One region of the Syntrophotalea carbinolica DSM 2380 genome, then DNA from elsewhere that is predicted to be linked to it. Evidence: riboswitches for the same ligand, from Rfam matches in the RefSeq annotation. Region 1 holds a riboswitch; the other holds the start of a gene.

Region 1 (11,516 bases):
GCAGGCGCCGCCAGATACCTTTCAGTTCGAGATCGGGGTGCAATCAACCTTGCCGAAAACCCTGGAAGCCATCAGCCGCGAGACCTCCCTGGAAAAACTTGAGGCCAATGTCCTGCGTCTGCGGCGTGCAGACAATATCCATCTGCATCTCGACCTCATCGCCGGCCTGCCGGGCCAAGGCAGTGCATCGTTCCTGGAATCGGTCGACCGGGTCATGGAGCTACGCCCCCATCACCTGCAATTGGAACCGGTTAAACTGCTACCAGGTGCCCCGCTGCGCCGTAATGCCGCATCTCTTGGTCTGCGTTTTGATCCCCACCCGCCTTACGGCGTTCTGAAAACTCCCGATCTGACCTTCGAAGAGCTTGAGCGTTTACGCGGTATCGGCCGGCTCCTCGATCTGACCTGGAACGCCGAACGGCTGCAGGAGTTTCTGGAGCTGCTCTCCGCGCTCTACGGCAGTCTTTCAAAGGCCTTGAAAGCTTTGGAAAGCTTCTGGCGCAAGCAGGGATTGTTCCGCCGCTTGCTGTCTCAGCGAGCCTTGTTTGAAGAATTCTGGCATTTCCTTCGCACCTATCATTCCGATCCTGAACACAAGCCGTTGCAAGAGGCCCTGGCACGCGATTTTGCCCGCGTCGAACGCATCGCACCTGCCCAGGCTCCCGAGTTTCTGGATCTCGACCTGCATCCCGAAGAACAACAACGCGTGCGTGAACGGGTACGGCTCGAGACCGATCGCATCAAAGGCCAGGGTATCAAGCTTCAACATCTTGCCTGTGTATTTTCCCAGCTACCCCATCGGCAAAATCAGCGCACGATATTGCTATTTGTCTACCTGACCCGTCCGGGTGCAGCCATGCAGGTACATCAGATCGAACTGTGACCAGCGTATACCTGGTTTTCTCAAAAGACCTTACAGTTCATATTTTCTGCTTTTTCTCCGCTTTTCAATACCTATCCGATCTTGCAACCCGCCAACTCTGTGTTACTTTTTCATTGTAGCCACAATGCTGAGCCCGATGGATGAAGGGCTTCCGGCATTGTAATTTCCACACACCGGCATGCGGATTACTCCCATGCACTGTTTAAGGTTTCTGTTTCACGCATAACATTGTCGTTGTTTTATGTCCCACCTGTTCGTATCGCATGTACGTTGACCTCAGCCAATTTATCTTGGCGTCCCACGGAGGGTAGAGACGTTCTTCACGCGGTTGCGCAGCACCGGGAAGGTTCCCGGCAGTCTGGGCAACCTTTTATGCTGAACATGGAGGTAAAAACAATGAAAAAGTGGAGCGTGTTGTTTCTCGCGATGTTCGTATTATGTGCAGGTCTGGCATCAACAGCCCAAGCCAAGATCGAGGTCGAGGGCGATGCCTATGTCGGATTGTGGGATAAGTACATGTGGCGTGGTTTCAACCTCAGTGATTCCCGCCCGACGATTCAGGGCGGCATCGACCTGAGCCTCGCCAGCGGCTGGACGCTCAGCACCTGGCACAACTGGCAGTTGACAGGCGGTCCCAATTGGGACTCGGGAGAGCTCAACGAAACCGATGTCATTCTTACCTACGCCTTTGATCTGGGCGACATGGTTTCGATGTCGGTTGGGGATATCTGGTACATGATCGAGGGTGAAGATACCAACGAGTTATTCATTCATGCCACCCTCAATACTCTTCTCTCTCCAACCTTCACAATCTGGTGGGACTGGGACGCAGCTGAAGAAGATGGCCTCTACTACACCTTGGACATCAGCCACAGTTTCGATCTCGGCCAATGGGTACCCAATACCGCTCTGAATCTTGGCGCCCTCGTAGCTTACAATCAGCATACCGATTACGCAGTTGGTGATTTCGGCGGGTTCCACAACTACGAACTCAGTGCCAGCCTCGATTACGCCCTGACCGACCAGCTGACCATCAGTCCGACCATCATTTTTTCTTCGGGCATCAGCAGCGCCGCCAAGGCTAGTATCGACACTGAAACAGCCGGAGCCATTAACCTGACTTTCGTTTTCTAAGGCACCTTATAAAACAAACCCAATGAATCTGGCGGGGAGAAAAATCTCCCCGCCAGCAAAGTTTGACTGGCCCGTTTCCAGTGCCGGCCAGGCAACAGGCAAGCAGCCAAGATAACCGACGAACCCCGCACACCGAAACGGCAGGAGGATTACTTATGAGAAGAGCATTCTGGGGAGTATCGCTTTTCGGCATCCTGGGCCTGGTCGCCATAGGCCTGGCATTGGCTCCGGGCTGCAGCAAAGCCAAGAAAGAAACCTTGCGCATCACATGCTGGGGCGGCTATGCCAAACCCTATGTGGCCGATTTCCAGAAACTGGTCAAGGAAAAGTACAAGGTCGACGTTGAGGTCCAGATCACCAATCCCACCGACCAGGACGAGTTTTTCATGGCGGTGAAAAACAATACGGCGGATCTGATCTCACCACCCATCGAACTGCCAAAAATCCCGCGTTTTTATGCCTATGACGAGCAGACCCCTTATCTTCAGCCGGTGGATATCAACAACATTCCCAATCTCAAGAACATGATGCCGGTATTCCGTGACGATACCACGCCCATATTCGCTGGTAAGCGTTACGGCGTACCGTACAATTGCGGTCCTTACGGCCTGGCCTACAACACGGATGTGATCGGCACTACTCCAGCTACCTGGAATATCCTATGGGAGCCCCGTTACGCCGGCAAGTACACCATCAACAACAACTTCCCCAAGGTCAACGTCTGGATCACTGCACTGGCCCTCGGCTACGACTATGCGGATATCTTCGATATCGGGAACCTCGACCGGGATAAAGTTCAGCAGCAACTCAACGTTCTGGCCAAAAACGCCAAGAGCCTCTGGGATGGTGCCGCCAATCCGGATGAGTTCCCCGAATTATCGCTAGCCACCACCTGGGGATTTGCCGCCCAGCAAGCCAATCTTAAAGGCGGCAACTGGCTGTTGGCCAGTCCCAAGGAAGGCGGGACGGCCTGGATCGACTGCTGGTACGTCGGTGCTGGAGCCGAGGATATGACCAAGACTTTAGCCGAGGAGTGGATCAACTTCATGTTGGACCCGGCCCGACAGGCTGACGTGGTCAAATCCCAGGGAGTGTCCCCGGTCATTGCCGATGTCGGCGAACTGCTCGACGCCAAGGAACAAGCCATGTTCCATGTCGGGGATGAAAATTACTTCAAAAGTGTTGCCTTGTGGAGGGTCATGACCGAGGAAACGGAAAAAGCATTCAACGACATGTGGGAGGAGGCGAAAAAACACAGGGAATAGAAATCTGCATCATCTCCAACAGACAATCCGTGTACAAAAACTTGACACACAGGGCTCCCCGAAAAAAACGGGCCCGGGCCCTGTGGTTCACCCGAAAAGTGGAGGTGTCACATGCGACTCAGATCCAAATTTTTGTACGGCATCACGTTTGGCCTGGCTTTGACCTTTGTAGCAAGCCTGGCCGGGGCTGTCGCCATCCGCGACGTCAAGCCGGGCGAGGATGTGTTCGCCTACGTAACACGGGTCAAAGGACAATTTGATCAGCCCCTCTACCAACAAGTGCTCGGCGCGGCCAACTCCTTCAAAGAAGGGGATGAGGCCATCGGCGTGGCAGCGGATGACGACGCCAGCCGCGAGAACGCCCGCAAACTTCTGGCCAACACCAAAATCAAGGATTTGATGGCCAAGCCACTGTTTGTGGATGCCCAGTACGACCTCATCACGAACACCACCGATATGGCCCAGTACAACAAAGTCAAAGACTGGACCTTGGGCGAACTGAAAGATTTTCTCCTGACCAAATCTGAATCCCAGATCAAGGGGATCATGTACGGCCTGCACAGCGACATCATCGGCAACGTCGTAAAGATGATGTCTAACGATGAACTGACGCGCATCGGCCAGACCGTCTTCAACCCCCTACCTGGCTCCAATATCGGTGCCAAAGGCTATCTGAGCGCGCGCATCCAACCCAACTCACCGACCGACAATGCCGACGATATCGTCTGGCAGGTCTTCGACGCCTATGCTTATGCCGTCGGTGATCTGGTCGTCGGAACCAACCCCGTCGACAGCGAAGCGGCCAACATCGAAAACATCGAACTGGCCCTGCGTGACGTCATGCAGACCTTCGATGTCGATAAATACAACCCCTGGTGCGTGCTTTCGCATATCGACGTCCAGGCCGAAGTCGAAAAAAACAACCCCGGTTCCACCGCCATCTGGTTCCAGAGTCTTGCCGGCGTAGTCGATGCTAACAAGACCTTCGACCTGACTTTGCAGAAAATGATGGACTATGCCAGGATGCGTACCGGCAAGTACGGCCTCTATCATGAAACCGGCCAGGGCGCCGACTTCACCAACGGTCACGGCAAGGGCTTCGACATGGTCGTACATGAATCGCGCAAGTACGGCTTCGCCCGCGCTCTCAAACAGCAGGTAGCCGCCGCCCAGACCGATGGTCAGGGCGCCTGGTGCCATGTCAATGACGTGGCCGGTTTTATCGGCCCCGAAATTTTTAAAACCCGTGAGCAGCTGGTGCGTTGCTGCCTCGAAGACATTGCCATGGGCAAGCTGCACGGCCTGATCATCGGTCTCGACATCTGCTCGACCCTGCACATGCCCGTCACCCTCGATGATCTCGACTGGTGCCAGGACCAGATCGCTCCGGCCAACCCCGGTTATCTGATGGCCCTGCCGACCAAAAACGATCCCATGCTCAGCTACCTGACCACCGCCTATCAGGACCATGTCCGCATGCGCGAGAAATTCGGATACAAGATCAATGACGACATGTGGAATTTCTTTAAGAAGATCGAGATCATCGACGCCAATGGCAAACCGACCGAGCATTTCGGCGACCCGATCTGGGTCTACTACAAATACCAGCTGGCCAAAGGCGACACCCGCAGCATGAAGGAAATCTACGCCGAAGGTCAGAAAAAGGTGGATGAAATTCAGGCTCGCGGAGTACCTTTGGCCATCGGCTATGGCGAAAACATCTGGGATCTGGAACCGAAAACCAACAAGGCGATCCACGACCTTTATGATGACGCCAAGATCAGCCTGTGGGCCGAATTCACCCCCGAGTTCATCGCCTCCATCCCCAACGCCGTGACGGTCCAGACCAAATCAGCCGACCGGGAAGACTATGTTGCTCACCCGAGCACCGGCGAAGAATTCAGTGACGCCGCCGTCGCCACTCTCGAAAAACTGCGGGCCGCCTGGGGTGGCAAGGCTCCGGACGTACAGATCGTCCTTTCCGACGGCTTGAACGCCAAGGCTCTCATGGACGAAGATCACCTCATGCCTTTCATGGACGAGCTAAAGTCTGAAATGGCCAAAGCCGGCTGGACCGTGGCCAAGGAAAATATCGTGGTTACCAGCGGCCGCGTGCGCGCCGGTTACCAGGCCGGCGACATCCTGTTCAAAGATCCGGCCAGTACACCCAAAGCCATTATCCACATCATCGGCGAACGCCCGGGTAGCGGTCACCATGCCTACTCGGTCTACATGACTCGCGTTGCTCCGGCCACCTGGGCCGCCGGCACCGTCGACCATGATGTGACCAAGGTTATCTCCGGTATTTCCAATACCGGTCTTGACCCCCGCAAAGCGGCCCGCCAAACCGTAAGGCTGCTGCAATCCATGTAACCTTTTCGGTACGCCGGTATCTTTCCGGCGTACCGAACCCGTATCAACCCTGATCAGAAAGGCGTAACGGACAGCTTATCGCCGTTACGCCTTTTTGGCACCAACCGATAGCCCGAACAGTATGTCACCCTACCGGATAAACGTAGACTCCGGGCAAAGAAAGAAACGGTCTCATGAACCTTATTCTTCCTCCCGTACCCCCATCGGAGACCGGACCACCTCCCGAGGACAAACGCCCCGGCCTGATTCACGATGTCATCCACAAAACCCATTTATGGGCCCATGCACTGGTCATCAGCCGCTTCTACCGTTTCGGTGAAACCGGTAATCTCATGTACACTGTCGGCAAAAGCATTCTTGAGGGGGCTGTCTTATACACCATGTTCAGTATGGCCCAGACCGAGTATAAAGTTGCCGCCGTACTGGGAGTCATGACCAAATACATCTACCCCGGTATCACCTTTGTCAGCAGCGTAAAAGTCTCCTCATTTGTCGACCATCTGGAACGATTTACGGATAAGAACCGGCAACTTCAAAAACTCATCGGCGGCGTAACCCTGGTTGGCATCGGCCAAGCGTTGGGCGCGCTGATGCTGGTATTATGTTATCCACCGTTTTTTACGACCTGCTTCGATAGCGGAGGATTCAGCAGATATCTGCTCATTGTGCTTTATCTGCTGCATCATATTTTCGACGGTTCAGCCCAGGTCGCAGAAGGACGCATCTGGTTTAAACTCATTGAAATCAAACTACGCCATGGCAACCTGAGCCGCATTTCCGAAAACTTCTGGGGTATCCACGCCATGAGCCAAAACATTCAGCTTATGCTCGGCTTAATCCTGCTATGGGGCACAACCCTGATCACCGGCCTGTTCCGGGACCGTCTCGATGCCGGGGTCATGTGGACCATCGTGCTGAGCGGAACCTTGCTGACCGCTTTTTCCAAATTCACTCTGCCGCTGGCCTGGCACTTACGCCTGCGACATGCCCCGCAGGCAACTCCCCCCTCTGAGCCATCATGAAATCCCCCCATTTGGGGGATGGCATTAGGTTCGGATATCTGTTAAAACTCAATTCAGATATCGGGACACACAGTATGGCTTGCTCGGCGATATGCGCACGCCCTTCCGAAACCCCGATCTCGCACCACACAATTTGCTCAAGGACAGGTGCTCCAAAAGCCTAACAGGGAAGACGGTGTAAATCCGTCGCGGTCCCGCCGCTGTAACCGGTGACAATGGCCACACGATGCCACTTTTCGTAAACACGGAAGGGAAGGCGTGGCCGGAGATATGACCCGGAAGCCAGAAGACCTGCCTGTCCTGCCCACGTGCTGTTTATGACCTTCGAGGATTGAGGTCTGGCAATTCTGCTCGTGCGCAAACCGTACCAGGCGGATAAAAAACGATATCCCCGAAGCTTAAAGCTTCGGGGATTTTTTTTTGCGGAGAGGTTACCCATGCACCTGCCGATTCAACTAGCCATTGAAGGAAGGCTTTGCCTGCTGGTCGGCAACGGCCCCCTGGTTCACGCCCTCATCCCCAAGCTTGCCGAACACAATGCCCACCTGCGCCATGTCGACCCACAGGTCACCTTATCGCAAGTCGGGCCCTTGCCGGATACTATTGAAATGCGACAACGCCTCTACCGGCGTGAGGATCTCGACGGCGTCTTCCTGGTTATAACCGATGCCGACAATCCTGCCGTCAACGGGCAGGTCGCCGATGATGCTCGCGCCGCCGGGGTACTGATCATGCGTGGCGATCTGCCCGCATCGGGAGACATCATTCTTCCGGGATTGAAAACTTCACTACCCGCTTGTTCTGCAAACGACACACTCCCGGTGGCAAACGTTGCCAACCGGGGCCTGCATGTCTCACCCGGAAAGGTTTCCCTGATCGGGGCCGGCCCTGGAGATCCCGGTTTGCTCACCGTCAAAGGGGCTGCCTGCCTGCAAGATGCCGACGTGGTGCTGTTCGATGCTATCGCCAACCCGTTGCTGGTATCACGGTACGCACCGCAGGCCGAAAAAATCGACGTCGGCAAACGCAAGGGCAACTGCAAATCCACTCAGGAAAACACTATCCGCCTGATGCTCGAACTGGCCCACCAAGGTCGCAACGTAGCCCGACTTAAAGGCGGCGACCCAACCATTTTCGGGCGTGGCGGCGAGGAAGCACGGGCTTTATTTGAGGCCGGCATCCCTTTCCAAATAGTCCCTGGAGTCAGTTGCGTGGCCTCCGTACCAGCTTATGCCGGCATCCCCATCACCGACCGCGAATACGGCTCGTCCTTCGGAGTCTACACCATCCACAAAAAAGGCGGTGCCGATCTGAGCGAAGAACAATGGCGCCGCATGGCCCAGGGCCCTGACACCCTGATCCTTCTAATGGGTAAAACCATGCTTGCCACCATAGCCGACCAGTTGGTGCGTCAGGGGCGGCCGGCCGCCACCCCCGTAGCCCTGATTACCGACGGTACCACCTGTCGCCAAAAGCGTTTTATCGGCACCTTGGCCACCATTGTCGAAGATGTTGAACGAGCAGCCGACGGCAACGAGGGTCCCGGACTGATCGTGGTCGGGGAGGTCGTCTCGGCATTTTCCAGCATGCAGTGGTTCGAGCCTCGTCCGGGTGGCAAGTATATCGACGCGACAGACCAGGAAACCACCTTTACCTTACTGAGCAGACTCATGGAAGGGATTGCAGCATGAACGGCGCCCAGGTTTATCTCATCCGCCACGGCGATACGGGCGAGGCCCTCAAAGGTCGTTTTGTCGGTCGTCAGGATGTACCTCTCAGTTCCCTTGGTCAGCGGCAGTCCGCGGCACTGGGCCAGTGTAGTGAATTAAAATCCTGCAAGGAAGCCTTCTGCAGCCCCATGCTGCGGGTGCGGGAAACCGTCGGACATTCCAAACTCGATTTACTCTGTCGCCAGGACGAGGATCTGCGTGAGATCGATTTCGGCCGATGGGAAGGTCTTTCCTTTAGTGAAATATCTCGTGATTTTCCTGCCGAGGTCGATTGCTGGGCACGTCTGAAGCCTGACTTCCGGTTCCCGGAAGGCGAAACTTACGCCGACTTCTTACAACGCATCCAACAGGCGGCGGAGCGTATCGCTCGCACCGCCGCATCGCAGTCCGCACCGCTTGCGATCTTTGCCCACGGTGGCGTCATACGGGCCTTGATCTGCCAATGGCTGGGTCTGCCGGCCAAACATTACCTGTTATTCGAGGTCGAGCCCGCATCCGTTTCCGCAGTGCGTCTGTTCGGCGACCAGGGAGTACTGGTGCGCCTCAACGACCTCGGTCACCTCGGAGAGTTGCCGTCATGAGCCGCATGATCCTGATCACCGGAGGCGCCCGCAGTGGTAAAAGCGCCTTCGCCCAAAACCTGGCCGAAGCCCTGCCCGGTCCGCACGCCTATGTGGCGACCTGTCCCGTCACCGACCCGGAGATGGCCGAACGCATCGCCAAACACCAGAAAGCACGTGCCCGGCATGCCTGGCAGACCATAGAAGAGCCGCTGGATCTGCCCGCCGCCCTGGCGCAGGCGCAAAACTTCCCCACGGTACTGGTCGACTGCCTGACCTTGTGGATCAACAACCTCATGTACCAGGCCGCCGGCAAAAATCAATCGCTGTCGGAAGACGATGTGCAGTTGCGCTGTCAGGCTCTGACCGAGGCGGTACAGCGACATCCCGGCACCGTCATTTTCGTCAGCGGCGAAGTCGGCCTGGGCATCGTCCCGGAGAATCGCGAAACCCGTTTGTTCCGGGATCTTCTCGGGCGCTGCAACCAGCTGCTGGCCGCCAGCGCCCAACAAGTAACGCTGGTGGCCTGCGGCCTGCCATTGCATCTGAAACAGGAGAACATGTCATGAATCTGCTCCATACCACCGTCGCCCGGATCAAGCCTCAAGATGAAAATATTCGCCGCCAGGCCAAAGACCGCCTCGACCGCCTGACCATGCCGCACTGGGCTCTGGGCCGGCTGCTCGATTTGGCCCTCGACCTGGCGGGCATGACCGGCTCCCTGCAGCCGCCGGTGGATCGGCGCCTGATCGTGACCATGGCGGGCGATCATGGGGTGGCGGCCGAAGGCGTCAGCGCTTTTCCCCAGGAAGTCACCGGCCAGATGGTCGCCAACATCGCCAATGGCGGCGCGGGTATCAGCACACTGGCACGGGTCGCCAATGCACGGGTGCAGGTGGTGGATATGGGGGCGGCCTGCGACCTTTCGGACCTCGTCGACAGCGGCCAGATCCTCTCCAGGCGCATCGCCCCCGGCACAGCGAATATGGCGCTGGGAGCTGCCATGACCCGAGAGCAGGCAGTACGCAGCCTGGAGGCCGGTATCGAAATCGCGAACACCTTTGCCGGCGAAGCCGATCTGTTCGGCACCGGCGAAATGGGCATCGCCAACACCACTCCGAGCAGTGCCATCGTGGCGCTGCTGGCCGATGCCACAGCGGACCAGGCGACCGGTTGCGGCACCGGTATCGACGATAACCGGCGCAAACACAAGGTGAGCGTCATCGAACGCGCACTACAAACCAACCTGCCCGACCCCCATGACGGTCTTGACGTGCTGGCCAAAGTCGGCGGTTTCGAAATCGGCGGACTGGCCGGGTTGATCCTGGGGGCCGCGGCCCTGCGAAAACCGATCATCATCGATGGATTCATCAGCACTGCCGCCGCCCTGCTGGCGCAGTCCCTGGCGCCGGCATCGGTGGACTACATGATCGCCGCACACCATAGCATCGAACAGGGGCACCAACTGGCGCTGGCCCGGCTGGGTAAAAAACCGCTGCTGGACCTTGATTTCCGCCTCGGTGAGGGAACCGGCGCAGCCCTGGCCATGAACCTGGTGGAAGGTGCCAAGCGCCTTCTTACCGAAATGGCAACCTTTGATGAAGCCGCCGTCAGCCAGGGGAAATAACAACCCATGAAAAGCCTGTTCGCCGCCCTCGGCTTTCTCACCATTCTGCCGCTACCGGCCCGCTGTCACGGAAACGAATGCGACCTGGGCCGCAGTCCGATCTGGTTCCCCCTGGTCGGAGCCATGATCGGCGGAGTCGTCGCCCTGTTCGATTTCGGTCTGGGACTTTTTCTGCCGCCGACGGTGGTCAGCGCCTTCAGTGTCCTGATGATGCTGGCGGCATCCGGAGGATTGCACATGGACGGCCTGGCCGACACAGCCGACGGTTTTTTCAGTAGTCGCGGCCGCGAACGCATGCTTGAAATCATGCGCGACAGCCGCAGCGGCCCCATGGGCATTATGGCCATCTGCGGCCTGCTGCTGCTGAAAACCGTAACCCTGGCCGCGGTTCCTGAGCCACTGCGCACCTCCACTCTGGTCCTCATGCCTCTGGCGGGACGCGCATCCCTGACGGTAAGCCTTACGGCCCTCCCCTATGCACGCACCACCGGTGGTCTGGCCGGGGTCTTCAGCACCGACGGGATACAGGCCCTGCTGGCCGCAACAGCTCTGATGGCCGGCGGCTGGCTTCTGCAAAGCTATACGGGTCTGATAGCGGCCATGGCAGCCCTGGCGGGCACCCTGCTGCTGGCGGCTTACAGCAAAAAAAAGATAGGCGGCTTTACCGGCGACACCCTCGGTGCAACCTGCGAACTGGTGGAGTTCATTCCCGCCCTGGTAGCGGCAGCGCTTGGCACGGTCGGCGGTACTTGAGAAACCATAAAGGATATGAAACCATGACGGAATCCGGCAACTGGCGCCACGGTGGCCACCTGCGACAACTGGCCATGGCAGCTGGGGTGAATCCCGAATCGCTGCTCGACTTTTCAGCCAATATCAATCCGCTCGGTCCACCCGAATGGCTGCGTTCCCGTATCAGCGG
Region 2 (11,516 bases), 780 kb from region 1:
GCGACCGGTGCCGGGGCTGTTTGAGCGAATTCCCTGGAGCACCGGAGAAGTCCTGGCGGCTACCCGCAAGCGCATGGTCGAGTTGCAGCTGTCCTGCCTTGAGCTTTCCGGGTGGTACGACGTGGATGATGTCGTCAGCCTGCGACAACTCGTGCGGCGCTCTCCCCAAAGTGTCACGGCCCGTCTGGCGGCTCAACTGCTAGGCGATCCGCATCGCTAGCAGCCCGTACCGGGTTCCTGGCCGGGCACGATTTCGGCATCCAGAGCTACCACCTTGTAATCCGCCCCTGCGAGGGCAGCCAGAATTTCCCGCACATGTTCCGAACCGCGCGTTTCCAGCTCCAAGTTGACCTCGGCCCGGCCCAGGGGAATGCCGAGGCGATGGCGGTCGTGACTGACATGGTAGATATTCGCACGGCATTCGCCCAACAACAATGCCAGCCGTCCCAATGCACCTGGGGCATCGTTGAGTTCAATCCGGATCTTGAGATAGCGACCGGCCGCCACCAGGCCGCGATCGACCACCTGGGCGATGGTCTGTACATCGATGTTGCCCCCGGACAACAGACAGACCGTGCGGCCGCGCGCCAGCGGCCGGGCCGCGTGCAGCAAGGCGGCCAGTCCCACGGCACCGGCACCCTCCACCACCAGTCGGGTTTTTTCCATCAGCGCCACAATGGCCTGGGCGATCTGTTCTTCGTTGACCGTCACAAGTTCATCGACCAATGCCTCGATAACCGGAAAGGTCTGCTCGCCGATGCGCTTGAGCGCAATACCGTCGGCCAGGGAGTGGGCTCCGGACAGACCGACAATGTGGCCCTGGCGGCGTGATAACAAGGCGGCTGGCGCTGCTGCGGCCTCCACCCCGATGACCCGCACGGTGGGCCGCAGCGCTTTAATGGCGGTCGCCACCTCCGAAATCAGACCGCCGCCGCCGACGGGTGCCAATAGGGTGTCGACATCGGGCAGGTCTTCGATAATCTCCAGACCGATGGTCCCTTGTCCCGCCATGATCAGAGGATGGTCAAAAGGCGGTACATAAAGCAGGTCGTGGGTGTGTTGCAGACGTAGCGCTTCCTCCTGGGCATCGTCGAATACCGTGCCGTGCAATACCACCTCGGCACCGTATCCACGCGTGGCCTGCATCTTGGCCAACGGGGTGTTTTCCGGCATTACCACCGTGGCGGCCACTCCGAGTCGGGCCGCGGAAAGAGCCACCCCTTGTGCATGGTTGCCGGCCGAAGCGGTGACCACCCCTGCGGCAAGACGCTGCGCCGGTTGGCGGGCCATGAAATGAAAGGCGCCACGCACCTTGAACGACCCGGATCTTTGCAGGTTTTCACACTTGAAATAGAGCGGCAAGCCGATCTGTTCGGAAAAAAAGTGGGAGTGGATCAGTTCCGTGCGACGAAACTGTCCTTGCAGCGCATCCGCCGCGGCCCTTATCTGCGTCAGTGAAAGCATGGCATCCTCCTTGCTTGAAAAATCGGAGGGTTGATGAGGATGTGTCGCCGATCTGGTGGCTTCAACACGCATTTTCATGAACGGTTCGAGTTAAGCATACCTTCCCTGAAGGATGCTACAAGTCCGCGGATATGCACACCGGGCATTGCGGTGATGCCAGTTGACTTGGTTGAGAGGTTCAGGAATAATCTACGCGTTTGCGGCGTGGTCTGTGCCGCAACATCATTCAGATTTCTTCCCCACGCATGGAGGTAACGTCTTGGAGCTGATTTCCGATGCCGGACTGGTGGTCAAACTGGTTCTGTTGATACTGATCGGTTTTTCTCTGCTTTCCTGGGCTATCATTTTTTTGAAGTTCCGGGTTATCTATCGCGCCATCAGTGATTCGCAGCGGTTTCAACAATTTTTCTGGAACAAACGGCACATCGATGCCATTGCCCAGAAACTGAGAGATTTCCCCCACGCGCCGACCGCATCCCTGTTCCGGGACGGCTATCAGGAAATGAAACGCAATCAGCGGGATAACGGCACGGATGAACCGACCTTGTTCAGTGCCGACATGGGCCAGGCGGACAACGTCGCCCGTGCCCTGCGACGCGCCACCAATCAGGAAACGCAGCGTCTGGAGCGCTATCTGCCGTTTCTTGCCACGACCGGCTCGACGGCACCCTTTATCGGTCTGTTCGGTACCGTATGGGGGATCATGGACTCGTTTCATGGCATCGGCAAAACCGGCAGCGCTTCGCTGGCGGTTGTCGCTCCGGGGATATCCGAAGCCCTGGTCGCCACTGCCATCGGTCTGGTGGCCGCCATCCCCGCCGTGGTTGCCTACAACCACTTTGTCAGTAAGGTTAATGTGCTGACCGGCGATATGGACAGTTTCAGCCAGGAGTTCCTCAACATCGTCGATCGCATGCTGCGAAGGAGCTGACATGGAAGTAGGCCAGCGCAACGGATCCTCCCGCTCCACCTTGTCGCAAATCAACGTCACGCCGTTGGTCGACGTCATGCTGGTGCTGCTGATCATCTTTATGGTCACCGCGCCGATGCTCGAACAGGGCGTGGAGGTCAACCTGCCGGAAGTGGCCGATGCCCCCGGGCTGGCGGCCGGCAAAGAACCTCTGGTGGTCACCGTCGAGAAAAACGGCGCCATTTCCATCGGCAAAACCCGTATTCCGGAGGCCTCGAAACTCATGCCGGTGCTTCGGCAGGTCATGGAAACACGCAAGGAAAAGGAAGTGTTTCTGCAGGCCGACCGCGATGTGCCTTATGGCAGGGTCGTGGAAGTTATGGCCGCCATCAAGGGAGCCGGCATCGAAAAACTGGGAATGGTTTCGCAACCGCCGGAACCGCCCAAACACCGTTGATCGTTTATCTTCATCCCCCACGCCGCAAAGGCCCATACGACCGTGACGACACCACCTGTTCCTCCGCGCAATGAACCGAGTCTGTTTTGGCTGCTGGCCCTCTCTCTGGCCCTGCATGCGGTGGTGTTCGTGTTGTTTTCCGGGGTGTTTTTTGCCTCCCGGCGCATCGAGCCGCGGCCGGTATATTACGTGGACCTGAGCAAAATGCCGGTCCTCAACCCCCAGGCCGGACGCCCGGACGGCGGCCCGGCTCCCAAGGTTAAAAAGACCTCCAGACCCAAGGCAACCAAGCCCAAACCTGCGGCGGCAGCCCCTAAAGCGAAGGCCAAACCCGCGCCACCTAAAAAAACCGCTGTCGCGAGCAAACCGGCCCCCACCAAGCCGGTTGCTTCAAAAACAAGCACCCCATCGGCGAAGGCCCGCACCAGTCCAGCGCCCAAGGCCACTGCGCCGTCGCACAATTATCAGAGTGTTCGGCAGAAACTCGCCGCCATGCGCGAAAAGCAGCAGCGAGAGCAGGAGCTGGCCGCTCTCAAAAACAAGATTGCCGCGCTTTCGGGAGATAACGCCGGCACCTCGGGCGGTACCGGTTCCGGCGCTCCCCTGGGCATGCCGGACGGCAGCGGCGATGAAATCGGTGTCGATCTGCAGACCTGGATGCAGGCCTATTTAAAGCAAAACTGGACTCTGTCCAAATACCAGGTCACCCGCCGCGACTTGACCGCCACCGTTCACCTGGCCTTCAACGCCGAGGGCAGCCTGACCAGTTACCGAATCGTCAAACCCTCCGGCGATGCGACCTTTGACGATTCGGTCAAAAAAGCCGTACTCAAAGCCAGGGCCCTGCCTCGCAAACCCGGCAGGACGCTGCAACTCGATGTCGTCTTCAACCTCAAAGACCTTATGGATTAAAACTATGCGCCGTTTCGTGACCCTGCTTATCGCCCTGCTCTGCCTGTCGGCGACTGCCGTCCAGGCCCAGGTTGAAATTCGCGCTCCTGGCCAACAGACCATTGCCGTGGCCAACACCCAACTTGTCCCCCTGTCCGGAACGCCGCTACCCGCCATAGCCGCGGAGTTGCACGATGTCATGGCTGCCGACCTGGAGCTGTCCGGCCTGTTTCGCCAGCTCGACCCGGCGGCGTTTCTGGATGATGCGCGGCGTCCCGGTCTGACCAGTTCTCGGGTCGATTTCAATCAGTGGGCCCTTCTGGGTGCCGAAATTCTTATCAAGGGCGGTTACCAACTGCAAGGGGAACGGCTGCTGGTCGATTTTCGTCTGTACGATGTCGTTCACAGGCGGTTGTTGACCGGTCGCCGCTATGCGGGACTTCGACGCGATGTGCGTACCATGGCGCATAAATTCGCTGATCAGGTGTTGAAGAGCGTCACCGGCCGGGAAGGTCCGTTCAGTTCCCGTATCGCTTATATCGACAACCGCACCGGGCACAAGGAGCTGTATCTGATGGATACCGACGGCGCCAATGCCCTGCGCCTTACCGATCACCGCTCCATTGTTCTCAATCCCGATTTTTCGCCCAACGGACGCGAGGTCATTTACACCTCGTACCGGCGCGGCAATCCCGATCTCTACCGGAAACAGTTGAGCACCGGGCAGGAAGCCCGCCTGGCTTTTAAAAAAGGCCTGAATATAGCAGCGCGCTTTCGGCCTGACGGTCGGGAAATTGCGCTCACCCAGTCGGCCACCGGCAATCCCGAACTGATGCTGCTCGGCACCGACGGCAGTCGCCGCCGCCGTCTTACCAGTCATTGGGGTATCGATGTCGATCCGAGCTGGAGCCCGGCCGGCGACCGGCTGGCTTTTGTCTCCGACCGGCAGGGCAATCCGCATATTTTCGTCATGGACCTGCTCGGCGGCCAGACCGCGCGACTTACCGCTAACGGTAAATACAACGCCACTCCGGCCTGGAGTCCCGACGGCAAGCGTATTGCCTTTACCCGCCTGGAAAAGGGCGTGTTTGATATCTATACCGTTCGACCCGACGGTACGGACGAACGCCGCCTGACTTTCGGTCCCGGCAATAAAGAGCACCCCCGCTGGAGCCCGGACAGCCGCTTCCTGGTCTATTCTTCCGATCAGGACGGCCGTAAGGGCATTTACATCATGCGGGCCGATGGCACCGGCATACGCCGCATCTCGGCCGGTGGCGGACAGTGCCAACACCCGGCATGGTCCGGTCAGCGGTGAGACGTTTATTCCCCCTGTTTTTTTGATAAACACTCACGTATAATGAGCGTTGCTTCAGTTTACCCGCTCAGTTTGAATTACACGCTTTTTGTATTTTCGGGATGGCCCCGAAGTTGTTGTTTGTCTTCAACCCCATTTTATCTATCAGGTAAAGGAGTAAAACCATGAAACGCGGAGGTATTCGGATTTCCATGCAGGTGCTGTTGATGATGATTCTTACGGCCATGCTGGCGGTAGGCTGTGCCAAAAAACCGGCCCCTGTACCTGTCACCACCGATGATCAGGCGGCAGCGCAACAGGCTGTCCAAGGTGTTGAAGAGATGGGCGCGGGAGAGACGGGCATTGGCGAAAGCATGATTGGCGAAGAGAGCATGGACGACAGCATGTCGATGCCGCAAACGGTTGCTTCTCTGGAACGCATCTACTTCAATTTTGACCGTTATGACCTGAGCCCCGAGGCGCAGGCCATTCTTATCAACAATGCGGAATATCTCAAAGCCAACCCCGATCAGAAGGTCCGCATCGAAGGTTACTGCGATGAGCGCGGTTCGGATGAATATAACCTGGCTCTTGGGGAGCGTCGCGCCCTGGCTGCCCAGAAGTATCTTGAATCCCTCGGTGTTGCCGGCGATCGCCTGAGTGTGATCTCCTATGGTGAGGAAATGCCTCTCGATCCGGCACAGAACGAAGATGCCTACGCCATGAACCGGCGTGCGGAATTCAAATCCATGCCCTGATTACAGGTTGGGTATTTTCGCGAAACCGATGTATCCAAGGCGGATCGGCTCTACCGATCCGCCGCCCTCAACACAATGAGGACCGATTGTCATGAAAAGCTTAAGAATCCTGATGTTGTGCGCCGCCACGCTGGCCTTGCTTGCCGGCTGTATCCCTTCTCAGCAGGAACTGGCCATGAGCCGCGACCTTGAAGAGATGAAACGCCGGCTGGCCGCCACCGAAAGGGAACTCGCGACCCAACAGACCGACCGGCTCGGCCAGACACGCCAGCGCCTGGATGATCTGACGCAACAACAGGCCAAAACGCAGGCGGATCTGGATAACCTGCGCCTGGAACTGCAAAGCATCCATGGCCGTTTCGCCGATCTTGACCAACAGCGTAATGAGCTTCAGGAGGAACTGGCCCTGGTTCGTGACGATCTGGGGCTGCGCATCAGCGCCCTTGAAGAAAATCCGTCTTCCGCTACCGGCAACACGGCCCCGGTGGTTCAACTGCCGAAGGCCGGCGCCGCCCAGCCCGAGACCGTTTATCTGCAAGCCGTCGATGCGATCCGCAAACAGAAGCACTATGCCGAGGGTCGCAAGCAGTTGGAAGAATTTCTGCAGAAAAACCCCGGCCACTCGCTGGCACCGAACGCCGCTTACTGGATCGGCGAATCCTATGCAGGGGAAAAAGAATACGAGAAGGCCATCCTGCAGTTTGAAGACGTCATTCAGAAATACGGCGATCATCCCAAGGCGGCAGCCGCCTATCTCAAGCAGGGGTTGACCTTCGATCAACTCGGAGACCGCCAAAGTGCCCGCGCCATTCTTGAAAAACTGGTCAAGAGTTTCCCCCTGTCCGGGGAAGCCGGTATTGCCAAAGAACGTCTCAAAGCCTGGGGCAAATAATAAAGACCCAAAAAAAGGGGCGGCCTGAAAAGGTCGCCCCTTTTTTAATCTCCCCCCCTGAATGGTCAGGCCATGGTTTCATACCAGCCGGAGTGTTGCGGCAGGAAAACATTGTCGATAATATGGATCACCCCGTTACTGCATTGGATATCCGCTTTAACGATGTGCGCGTTGTCGATCATGATATCGTTTTCGTCCAGATAGATGGAAAGGCTTTTGCCCAGTTCCGTGACCATGGAGTCAAGGTTTGTGACGTCCATTTCCTTTTCAGTATATTTCTCCGCGACCAGGTGGTAGTTGAGGATATCCGCCAGTTTGCCGGCATCGGCCAGCACCTGATCGATGTTGAGGCGCGCAAAAGCCTCATCGTTAGGTGCGAAGAAGGTATAACTACCGGGTTGCCCCAATCTCTCAACGACCCCTGTGACAATCCCCAAAGCCTTGTTCAAGGTCTTCAGTGATGGATCTGCAGCGATGGCTTCCATGATCGTCGGCATGGCAAACTCCTTTTCTCGGCCCCTGATGGAAAGAACCGTGCATGGTATTGACATTAGCGGCCCGTTTTCATCTCGGATCGTATCGGGTTGGAGCCGCAAAGTTTGAACCTTACCTGGCCATTGTAACTGATTTACCCCCCTTGACAACCTGCGCCTTGACCTCGTATGCGGCGGCAAAGCCTTTTCTCCTTAAGCTCATGCCGTCGTATGCTCCCGAAAAGTTGCGTTTAAACCCATCCTCTGGAATAAAGCTCTCAAGCAGAAGGCTTTCTTGACATTGGCAGCCGTTTGTACTAGTTTCCGTATACGAATGGAACGACATTCATTCGTAACACTATCTTGAAGTGCGCTCCAGGTTACATCGACCTGATAGCGAAAAAAGGGAATGCCGTGCAAATCGGCAACGGACCCGCCGCTGTAACCGACGACGAACGTCACTGAAAACCAATGCAGCATCGCGCTGTGTGAAGGTGTGACAAGTAGGTTTGAGTCGGAAGTCAGAAGACCTGCTTCAAGATTTTATATAGGGACCGGTTTCGGGGCTGAACCGTTTCCAGGGCGCAGTGCGTCCAATTTTCTTTGGGATAAAACGGGATCCCGGAGAACCTGTATCAGGTTCTCCGGGATTTTTTTATGTCGGGTGCCGGCCCCTGCCCGATGCTATTTGTTGAATTGTCGAAAGGAGGGATTCATGCTCGGCAATTATTTTTCACGAGGGGCAGTCCTGTTATGTCTGGGGGCCTGTTTATTGCCGGCTCCGTTGCGAGCCGAGGCGCACCGCACCCTGGATGCGGTGGTGGTTACGGGTACCCGGTTTCCTGTCACGGAAAGCGCGAGCCACCGTCTGGTCACGGTGGTTACAGCCGAGGATATGCAGGCGCGCGGTGCGCAAAATCTTTACGAGGGGCTGAGCAAAGCGGGTGGCCTGGCATTCAAAACCCAGGGTCCCCTGGGCCTCAGCAACGGCGGCATGACCAGCGACCTGAGCATTCGCGGCCTGCCGGGGGGGGAGCTGGTCCTGGTTAACGGCATGCCCATTCAGGGTGCCGGAGGCGCGTCCTACGATCTCGATACCATTCCCATCGAGCAGATCGACCGGGTTGAGATTCTTAAAGGAGCCGCCTCGACCCTTTACGGTGCCGATGCCATGACCGGGGTCATCAACATCATCACCAAACAGCCGGAAGAGGTCGCTCTGACCAGCATGCGCGCGGAGCTCGGCGAATACGGTTATCGGAATTACAGCGTCGGAATCAGTCGCGCCAATCTGACCGCCGGTATGACTTACCAGCATCTCAACGATCTGCACAAAATCTATCAGAAGACTTACCTGAACCCCACCTCCAGAAGCACCCCTGCGCACTACGACGTCGGCAATACGGACCGTTACGGGTTTAACCTGAGCTTCAGTCCGCTGCAGGACCTGACCTTTGATCTGCTTGCCAGCTATTATCGCAGCGGTTGGCAAAAAGTTTACGACGCGGGCGGCAAAAGCGGCATTGCGGGAAAACTAGAGAACCAGTTCACCCAGCAAAAATACAAACTCTTCACCGATGTGCGCTACGAGAAAGACCGCTATCGCCTGAAGGGATTCTTTTCCCTGGGGACCACCAATGTCGACTACGATGTCTACGGTGGTAAAAAGGTCACGGATGGCTCCAAAGACTCCTGGAACAAGGAGTACAACGCCGGACTGTCGGGCGACTATCGCTTCGAACTGCCGGAAGACATCGCCCTGACGACGGGTGCGGAATATATCTATCGGGCAGCCAATTACCGCTACAAGTACAAGGAACATCACCGCCACGATGCCGCGGCCTTTGTCGAGGCGGAGAAAACCTTTTTTGAGCGTTTGACACTGACGCTGGGCATGCGCGAACAATTCATTCTCCCCGAAAAGGAAGGGGAGGAATATAACCGCTGGCTGCCGGCTGCCGGACTGAGTTTCCAATTGACCGAAACGACCCGGTTGTTCGCCAATTTCAGCACGGCGTTCCGGGCACCGACCTTCAATCAGATGTTCAACGACTCGTCCCGGCTGGTCGGCAATCCGGATCTGCGTCCCGAAAAAGGCAAAACCTACGAGGCCGGGGTCAAGTTCACCGGCAGAGGCCTGAAAGTTCGCCTGGCCGGGTTCTATATGGATTACGAGGATAAAATCGACACCGGCTATATCGACGGAGTCGATGACAAGACCTACTTTAACGCAGGCGATTACGAAAGTATCGGTGTGGAATGGCAAGCTGACTGGCGGCCGTTTGTCGGCAGTAGGGGACCATGGCATACCCTGGCCCTGCGCTGTTCGGGATATTGGGCCGACCCGTCCGCCGAGGATCCGGACGGTCAGGAGTATCGGCCGGGGCCGAAGTTCCAATCCAGCCTGGGAGCTTCCTGGCAATGGCACAAGTTCGATGTGGAATTGAGCGGAACCATTCTTGCGGGGCGGGAGGACTATCTGGATGATGCCTATACCATGGATATCAGTGCCGGGTACCGTTTGCCCGTGGGCCGGGTTTACGTGACCGTCACCAATCTGCTGGATGAAGAAGTGGTGAGTGCCGGCAATCAGGATCCGGAAAGCAGCTACCAGTACGAATACTACGAAATGCCGCGTTTGGCGCTTATCGGGTACGAAGTTACCTTCTAACCGAGGCTTTACAAAAAACAGGCCGCTGCCCTTGACGGGTAGCGGCCTGTTTTTTTCGCCTTCCCATGAGCCGTCCGGTGCGGTTCATCGAAACAGCTCGGGACGGCGGTCGTCCAGAAAAAACGTTCGCCCTTGTGCACGCGTGCGGTTCACTCCATCGAGATCGAGATCCCAAAACAGTAACCCTTCACCCGGTTCGGTGCGTTGGGCAAGCAAGGTGCCGGTGCGATAGTCCCACACCCCCAGACCGCCACTGCAATCGCTGCTTTTGAGTTTTTGAACATGATTGCAGGCGGCAACATACATGGTGTTGTCATAGGCGCGGGCTCCCATATAGCGCTGCCACAATTGCATGCGATCGGGACCGGCATGGGGAGCAGCATGGGGTGCCAGCAGCAGTTGCGCTCCCTGCACCGCATAAGCAGTGGCCAGCTCGGGAAAATGCAGATCGTAACACAGCCCTATGGCGAATGTTATCGGCATTCCCGCGCGGCTTCTGGTCGTAAAGACGGGCAATGCATCACCGGCGCAAAATACCTCGCGTTCGCGACGGCCAAGGTGGGTTTTGCGATAACGTTCTATCGAACCGTCGGCTGAAGCGACCAACTGGGTGATGTAACACGCTGACCCGGATTTTTCGATCAGACCGGCCGACACCACCATGCGATGCTTTCGGGCCAATGCCGCCAGGTGGCAAGAAGCCCGTCCCGGCACCACTTCGGCAAGCTCGCCAATCCCGCTGCGGGTGTAGCCGCAAATGGCCAATTCCGGAAAGCAGACCATCTCGGCGCCTTGCCGCGCCGCCTGTTCGGTCCAGCGGGCGATCCCTTCCAGATTACGGGTGCAATCGCCGATCTCCGATACCGACTGCACCAGTGCCAGACGAAAAGCCCCCAGATCCGATAAACCGTTTTCTGTCATATGTTCTCCTCTGCTGGACAGGGTATCCGATTATATCCGGCACAGAGATAGATACAACAGGCTTATCGGGGCGCGACGACAATGATGGTGTTTGTTGGTGGACCGATGGGGGCTGGCCGGAGGGTTCTCCTTAAGTTAATTTGCATCCGGAAACTCAGGATGCACACTGCGTAGTTTTCATAAGGGAAACGAGTGATTTTTCCCAAGGTCAAGAAAATCGAGCACTTGCGCGGAGGCGTAGTTTTTACGCCGCACAAGCAAGTGGGAAGATTGACGCAGAGATTGGGGAAAAGGACCGTTTTCGGATGAAAACAAAGTTAATTTGCCCTTCCGAGTCGCTGCAATGGGTGGGTTGGCTGAGGTTTTTTCTTTTTTAGCGAATTTTTTTCTTCCATCGACGGCAGGTGCAGTGCAAAATGGTTCGCTGCAACCTGATCCTGTCCTTTTATGAATTTTGGGCGAGGGAAAATCCTCTTTCCCGGAGACATGTACCCGGCCTGTCATTCGCTGATTTAACTGGCTGCCAACAGTTAATCACTTGAAACGGGACCGTCCCCGAAATTCCTTCGGCCATTCAACCGGCTGCCAACGGTTGATACGCTAAAGTTTCCCGCACGCAAGCTTCCTAATGTACTAATTCCAATAGTTTTCGACCTAAACATTAACCGCTTTAAAAGTTAATCGCAAGTGGCTTGCAAGTCACTGTTTATAGGAGTTTTTTTTTGATGAAATCCCTTCGCAATCGTATTTTGTTCCCTGTGATCGGTTTTATTATACTCGGC

The links. A riboswitch is a leader RNA that binds a small molecule or an ion and turns the genes downstream of it on or off. The one in region 1 is predicted to bind cobalamin.
Region 2: another riboswitch for cobalamin. It lies ahead of PCAR_RS16060 (TonB-dependent receptor plug domain-containing protein); the one in region 1 lies ahead of cobA (uroporphyrinogen-III C-methyltransferase).

The regions. Positions count from the first base shown of each region.
Region 1 covers NC_007498.2:590,562-602,077, reverse strand. Annotated here, with positions in the region: gene PCAR_RS03160 (B12-binding domain-containing radical SAM protein) at 1-883, shown strand, start outside; gene PCAR_RS03155 (TorF family putative porin) at 1,280-2,017, shown strand; gene PCAR_RS03150 (ABC transporter substrate-binding protein) at 2,173-3,282, shown strand; gene PCAR_RS03145 (ethanolamine ammonia-lyase) at 3,394-5,655, shown strand; gene PCAR_RS03140 (hypothetical protein) at 5,829-6,677, shown strand; cobalamin riboswitch at 6,806-6,990, shown strand; gene cobA (uroporphyrinogen-III C-methyltransferase) at 7,115-8,368, shown strand; gene cobC (alpha-ribazole phosphatase) at 8,365-8,988, shown strand; gene cobU (bifunctional adenosylcobinamide kinase/adenosylcobinamide-phosphate guanylyltransferase) at 8,985-9,536, shown strand; gene cobT (nicotinate-nucleotide--dimethylbenzimidazole phosphoribosyltransferase) at 9,533-10,594, shown strand; gene cobS (adenosylcobinamide-GDP ribazoletransferase) at 10,601-11,347, shown strand; gene PCAR_RS03110 (cobyric acid synthase) at 11,371-11,516, shown strand, end outside.
Region 2 covers NC_007498.2:3,478,672-3,490,187, reverse strand. Annotated here, with positions in the region: gene PCAR_RS16110 (TIGR04282 family arsenosugar biosynthesis glycosyltransferase) at 1-220, shown strand, start outside; gene ilvA (threonine ammonia-lyase) at 217-1,464, opposite strand; gene tolQ (protein TolQ) at 1,724-2,395, shown strand; gene tolR (protein TolR) at 2,397-2,831, shown strand; gene PCAR_RS16090 (TonB family protein) at 2,874-3,743, shown strand; gene tolB (Tol-Pal system beta propeller repeat protein TolB) at 3,748-5,040, shown strand; gene pal (peptidoglycan-associated lipoprotein Pal) at 5,205-5,777, shown strand; gene ybgF (tol-pal system protein YbgF) at 5,869-6,669, shown strand; gene PCAR_RS16070 (fasciclin domain-containing protein) at 6,735-7,166, opposite strand; cobalamin riboswitch at 7,497-7,694, shown strand; gene PCAR_RS16060 (TonB-dependent receptor plug domain-containing protein) at 7,858-9,813, shown strand; gene PCAR_RS16055 (nitrilase family protein) at 9,898-10,734, opposite strand; gene PCAR_RS16050 (methyl-accepting chemotaxis protein) at 11,460-11,516, shown strand, end outside.